One region of the Neobacillus sp. OS1-32 genome, then DNA from elsewhere that is predicted to be linked to it. Evidence: riboswitches for the same ligand, from Rfam matches in the RefSeq annotation. Region 1 holds a riboswitch; the other holds the start of a gene.

Evidence for each region. A riboswitch is a leader RNA that binds a small molecule or an ion and turns the genes downstream of it on or off. The one in region 1 is predicted to bind lysine.
Region 2: another riboswitch for lysine. It lies ahead of dapA (4-hydroxy-tetrahydrodipicolinate synthase); the one in region 1 lies ahead of RCG24_RS03995 (amino acid permease).

What each region holds. Positions count from the first base shown of each region.
Region 1 is NZ_CP133263.1:753,607-757,033, forward strand. Features, by position in the region: gene RCG24_RS03995 (amino acid permease) at 1-1,421, opposite strand, end outside; lysine riboswitch at 1,523-1,712, opposite strand; gene RCG24_RS04000 (ISLre2 family transposase) at 1,895-3,238, opposite strand.
Region 2 is NZ_CP133263.1:2,590,368-2,593,794, forward strand. Features, by position in the region: gene RCG24_RS12960 (MFS transporter) at 80-1,279, opposite strand; lysine riboswitch at 1,498-1,677, shown strand; gene dapA (4-hydroxy-tetrahydrodipicolinate synthase) at 1,891-2,766, shown strand; gene cyoE (heme o synthase) at 2,838-3,427, opposite strand, start outside.

The DNA of each region.
Region 1 (3,427 bases):
TTATAGCCAAGCCAAAGTGCCAGAAATAGCGGTAAACCAATATAGGAAACTAAAACACCATTCCAATCGATATGGTTTCCAAGGAAGGCTGAGTAGTTTTGCCCCAAGATAACGAAGGCACATACAGCAAAAGCGAAAAGGGGTCCAAATGGGAATAGTTTCGTTTTATAAGGTAACAAGCTTAAGTCTTTACCTTGTGCAATGAATGCTCTCCGGAAACGGTAATGGCAAATCGCAATCCCTAACCATGCAATAAATCCTGACATCCCTGAAGCGTTTAACAGCCATACATATACTGTTCCATCACCGAAGAAAGAAGCAAGAAAGGCGAGAGTTCCCACTAAAGTGGTCACGATTAAAGCATTTACCGGTACGCCATTTTTATTTAATTTTGCCAGGAATTTTGGTGCTTTACCATCGCGGGCTAAATCCCAAAGCATCCGGGTTGAAGCGTACATCCCAGAGTTACCTGCAGACAATACCGCCGTAAGGATAACGGCATTCATGACTGAAGCGGCGAAAGCAATCCCTGCTTTTTGAAAAACAAGGGTAAACGGACTTACGGATACATCGCCGTTAAGTAAACTTTTATTTGTATAGGGAATGAGTAATCCAATAACTAAAATTGCTAACACATAGAATAGGAGGATCCGCCAAAATACTGATTTAACGGCCCGCGGTATCGATTTGGCTGGATCGTCTGTTTCTCCGGCAGCGACTCCTAACAGTTCTGTACCTTGGAAGGAAAACCCAGCTGCCATGAAGATCCCCAGCATCGCCATAAAGCCGCCGTGGAATGGGGCATCACCAATGGTAAGGTTTTTAAAGCCGACAGCTTCACCACCCATAATCCCAAAAATCATTAACGTTCCTGTAACAATAAAAATAATGACTGTAACTACTTTTATGAGTGAAAACCAATATTCTGCTTCACCAAATCCTTTAACAGACAGGTAATTTAATAAGAACATCAGCACTAAAAAAATACTGCTCCATAATAATGATGGTGTATGAGGGAACCAAAACTTCATAATCATCGTCACGGCAGAAAGTTCAGCGGCAATCGTAATTGCCCAGTTATACCAATAATTCCATCCTAGAGCAAAGCCGAGAGATGGGTCAACAAACTTTGTAGCATAGGTACTGAAGCTGCCGGCAACCGGCATATAGGCAGCCATTTCGGCTAAGCCTTGCATTAAAAAGTAAACCATGATCCCAATAACGATGTACGAAAGAATTGCACCACCAGGCCCTGCGGTATGAATTGCACCGCCGCTGGCAAGAAATAGCCCGGTGCCAATCGTTCCGCCTAGCGAAATCATCGTAAGATGCCGGGATTTTAAGCTTCGTTTCAGTTCGCTTGTCTCCACGTTGTTGGCTTCTGCATAAGCTTCATTTTCTAGTGCGTTTGCACTTTGCATAATTAGGACTCCTTTTTTAATAGAATGGGAAGGAGGTTGGAATAAAAAATGCCACCGAAGCAGATACAGGTGGCAAGTGTCTATACCCCGCATCATACCTTCCGAAAGATAGCTCAACACGTTTGGATAGGTGGTCCGCACGTGACAGTTCTGTTCCTTTTCGGAGACAGCCCCAGCATACTGTTCCAGAGAAAAAAGTACACTTCGGCAGTTTTTCCTTTCAAATGGAGTCGCCAATGTCTCTGCATCTCGTCCATCCTACTAATAAAAACCGCGACCTCTACCCCATCGGTTGATGAGGATTTAATATATAAAGTTAATATACTTATATAGTATAAATTTTATTTATTGAATGTCAAATGGAAACTAAATATGGTTTGAGTCAAGTATTTGTGGGCAGTTTTTTTATCCCCACAGGAGTGAAAGCGGATTCACTTATTTAGAGTGCTCTCTTGATAGAAAATTTGTCTTTTTTAAAAACCGGCCAACTCTTTTAATGCTTTGTACACTGGAATATTCGCCTTGCCTTTTAGGTAAAGGATATTATCCCTTGTAGCTTCACCAATCGTGCTTTTCACCTTTTCCACATAATGTCTCGGGGGGTTCTTTTCTTCCTTGGTTTCTGTCCATCTTTCCACTCGCCCGAATAGTGTTCTCAAAGCTAAATTATCGAGGAATGCCACCAATCCGGTGATCATGGCACTTACGCCTTTTTCCACCCAACTACGCCCATTTTTGAGCCTTTTTGCGAAGACTCTCATTGTTCCCTCTGCACTTCCCATTGGTCTCATTCCAGATGTCTCAACCCCCTGCTCTTTAAGCCATTCTCGATAATCCCTGAGGGCTTCAGGGTACTTTTCGAGCTGACGAAGCAACTGGTCCAGCCGTTCTTCTTGTTCCCTCGTTTCAAGAGTTCCGACGGCATTATTTAATTCTGTAAGTAGTTTCTGACTGTCATAGGACGCGAGAGCCTTTTGCATTTGGCGATAGCGAGGGTGTTTACGGAACAGGCTGCGAATATCTCGTGCCACGTGAAATCGGTCAATCGAAAAGAAAGCCCTGTCCTTAAAATGCTCACGGCAGGCTGTGATCCAACTAGCACCATCACCGTTTATCACCAGTTTGTGGACAGTGGGGTCATACTCGAAATTCTCGATGAGAAAGTCCTCAAACGCCTCCCAAAAGGGCTGTTTCCCACGGTGAATAAAATGCCGTTTATCTTTTAGACTTACCCGTTTTCCGTTAATTTCCCAGCCTTGATGAACCGCTGCTATTTTTTCTTCCTTTCCTCTTTTTCCTTTTCCCTGACGTTTCACATATATACCGTCCACCTCTACAAATAACACTGAGCGGTGTATAGGCTGACGCTCTTTTGGAATACTGGCAACCTGTAACAGATGTTGACGTATAGCTTCGTGACTGATCACACGGTAGCCTAAAAGTGTTTCAAGCGATTCTGCGGCCTTTCGGTAAGAAGGCCCTGTAATGGCAAGCTCTAGAGCGGCTTCCTCAATAAGGGGACTGAAGGTACCTGCCCCTTCAAATTCCAAATAACGATCAAGGAGATAGACATATTCATTTTTCTCTCTATCACGGTAATAGTTCCGTTCAATCGTGATTTCCCCAAAAAGGCTGTCTAACGTGGTGGTACGCTTATCGAGTAGACGATAACGCTTTTTATTACGCTCTTCGGCAATCTGTTGGTCCATGTCCTCTAAAAGAGTCTTCATAACCCCTGAGAAGGTTTCCTGTAATTGCCTCCAAACTAATTGTTCAATCTGTTTTAAATTGGGATATATTGTGCTATTCTTTTGCATGAGGGCTTCCTCCTTTGGATTGGGTTTGGTCGACTATGATTCTACCAAGGAGTAGCCCTCTTTTTCATGTATTTAGCTTAGAACACTACCGCGCTTTCGCTTGGTGGCCCCTTCATTTGGTGAGCGATCTGACAATCCCTCACCAAATGAAGGGGTTAAATTTTGCCCACATTAATTTTACTCATACCT
Region 2 (3,427 bases), 1.8 Mb from region 1:
AAATTTGCCAATCAGAAAAACAAGCTTCCCGTGCTGGGCCAACAGCAAAAAAGTAGCAGCCCCATCAAGGATGCTGCAATCATTTCACCTGCACATTTTTTACCGGAATGGAGGATAACTTGACCGATAATGGAAAGGCACAGAAGAGCAGGACAAGAATAAAACCAATGACTCCCTCCCAGCCAAAATGTGTCCAGAAGAATCCTCCGGTTGTCCCAGCTAAGCTTGAACCGCTATAGTAAAAAAACAAATACAAGGAGGACGCCTGGGCTTTTTCCGTTTTCGCCCGTCGTCCCACCCAGCTGGAAGCAATGGAGTGAGAACCAAAAAAACCAAATGTAAAAATCGCAATCCCAATAATTTTTATCGCTAATGGAGCGGAAAGTGTCAGTACCGCCCCAATGACCATAATAATCAGACCAAGCCACAATACTTTCTTACGGCCGTGCTGATCAGACAGCCGTCCCATCCAAGTAGAACTGAATGTTCCCATTATGTAAACGATAAAAATCCAGCCGACGATCGTTTGGCTTAATCGATAGGGCGGGGCCAACAGCTGAAAACCGATATAATTATATAAGGTAACAAAGCTGCCCATTAAAATAAAAGCAATACCATATAAACATAACAGCGCCGGGTCACGCAAGTGCCGGAACATAGACGTAAATAGATTCTTAAATTTTAGCGGCTTTGAGGTGAAATATTTAGAGTTTGGCAGATTCAGCCAGAACCAAATACTGAGGATTAAACTGATGACCCCGATACTTCCCATGGCAATACGCCAGGAAAAAAAGTCCGTCACCGAACCGGTAATAATTCGCCCTGCCATCCCGCCAATGGAATTCCCGCTAATATATAACCCCATCGCGACGCCTAAACTATTGGGATCTACTTCTTCACTCAAATAGGCCATCGCTATCGCCGGAAGCCCGGCAAGAACAATCCCCTGCAATATGCGAAAGCCGATTAGTGAACCGAAATTTAGGCTGAAGGCGGTAAAGATAACAATTAACGATGACAGCAATAATGAAACGGACATGATCATTTTTCGACCCCATGCTTCCGACAATGAGCTGGTGATCAGCATTGAGACCGCCAGTGTAAAGGTGGTAACCGATAGTGTCAAACTCCCTGCAGCCGCGGAAATATCAAATTCCTTGGTAAAAATCGGCATTAACGGCTGTACATCATAAAGAATTGAAAATGTGATAAATCCCCCGGCAAACAGTGAAAAATTTGCTTTCCGAAATGCTGATGTCCCTTGCTGCAGCTTACTCATTCCTGAACCTTCCCTCTAACAGTTTTTCCTTTTATCACTTTACTCCCCTACAGTGTAAAATACAAATATTGAGACCGTCGTAACCATAAAGTAATTCTCTGAATATCCAAATTTTTCACTATTTACTGTTTATCAGTTTCATAGGTTCCTTGATTTTCCAATGATAATCTGTTATATTACATATAATTACATATTTTCTTACTTCAATAACCTTTTGAAGTGAGGATAGAGGCGCAGAGACCATTAGTACTCAATTCGAGAATAATGAGGTCCTAGGAAAATTGAGGAAAGGGGGATTTGCCGAAGTATCAAGAAACTCATTGTTCTTGATGCTGGTTCTGCTGCTGAACAAGCACAGAATTGTCATATAGGAAACTATATGGAGGGCTATCTCACGCATGGGAACTTAAGTTTTTAAAATGTTTCTATTGCAGCAGCGAGGATCCCCTTCACTGCTGCTTTTTTGCGTTGATTTCATACGGCCTGACCACCTCTATTTTTAATGAAAACTCGCCGATTGGCGAGCCTTTAAGGCGGTTCATGAGGCGTAGTTGCAGAATAGGAAAGTTTAACTTTCCTATCGGCTAAAAAAATGAAAAAGGGTGAGAATGATGAAATTTGGCCAAGTATTAACCGCTATGGTCACACCATTTGATCAACAGGGTAAGGTAGATGTTAACGCTGTAAAAAACTTAGTCAATCACTTAATTGCCAATGGGACAGACGGATTAGTCGTGTCCGGGACAACCGGGGAGTCCCCAACTCTATCGACTGAAGAAAAAGTAGAGTTATTTAAATTGGTCGTGGAGACAGCCGCCGGAAGAGTGCCGGTCATTGCTGGAACCGGCTCCAATAACACCTATGCATCCATTGCACTGACCAGGAAGGCAGAGGAAGCCGGTGTTGACGGAATTATGCTGGTGGTTCCGTATTACAATAAGCCTTCTCAAGAAGGACTTTATCAACACTTTAAAACGATTGCCAAATCAACAGCTTTACCAATCATCCTTTATAATATCCCAGGTCGGACTTCTGTAAACATGTCGGTGGAGACCATCGTCTGCCTGTCACAAATTGAAAATATCGTTGCTGTTAAAGAAGCGAGCGGTAATCTAGATGCGATGGCGGAAATCATCAGCCGGACATCGGATGATTTCCTGCTGTTTAGCGGCGACGATGCCCTAACCATCCCCGTCCTATCGATTGGCGGAGCAGGAGTGATTTCCGTTGCTTCGCATATTATTGGGAATGAAATGCAAGAAATGATCAACCTATTTAAGAGCGGTGATGTTCGAGGCGCCGCTGCGGCTCATCGTCGTTTGCTGCCGCTTATGAAGGGCTTATTTGCTGCTCCAAACCCCACTCCGGTAAAAGCAGTATTAAATATGAGCGGCATTCCGGTTGGCGGTGTTCGCTTGCCATTAGTGCCTTTAACCGAGGAAGAGGAGCAAGCACTGCGCCGTCTGCTTCCAGGGGTCACAGTTTAGTTTTCCTATTATCTTAAAAAAGAGGCGGTCCCAAGCAATGGTGTCAGGCACCATTTAGGACAGCCTCTTTTTTAATGAAATACCGGTAAAGTCAGGACAATCGCCATGAGAAACAAAATGGTAATATAATTGACCGAACATAGGAACATCACATTCGCCCATTTCTTGTCATCCCTTGTGAAGAAACCGTAGATGCTGACAGCTAACCAGCCAACATTCATCAACGTTGCCAAAACTACGAAGGGAATCCCCAGAGCCCCGAGATAAAATGGCAGGGGCAGAAGACAGGCGATATAAACGGCCATTTGCCGCTTCGTCATCGCAAATCCATAAACAACCGGAAGCATTGCAACTCCCGCTGCTTTATATTCATCATATTTTTTCATCGCAATCGCAAATGTATGCGGCATTTGAAAAACAAAAATGATCAAGGCCAGCATAATCGGAACGATATGCCCACTTGGTTCAACAGCTGACCAGCCAATCAGTGGCGTTACTGCTCCTGAAATGCTGCCAATTACTGTATTCAATGTATACCTTCGTTTCGACCACATTGTATACAAGATACAGTAGGTAAACCAGCCAATAAAAGCATAAACGACTGCCTCCCAAGTAGTAAACAGCAGTAGCCCAAAACCAAGGAGTGTCAACAAAATCCCCA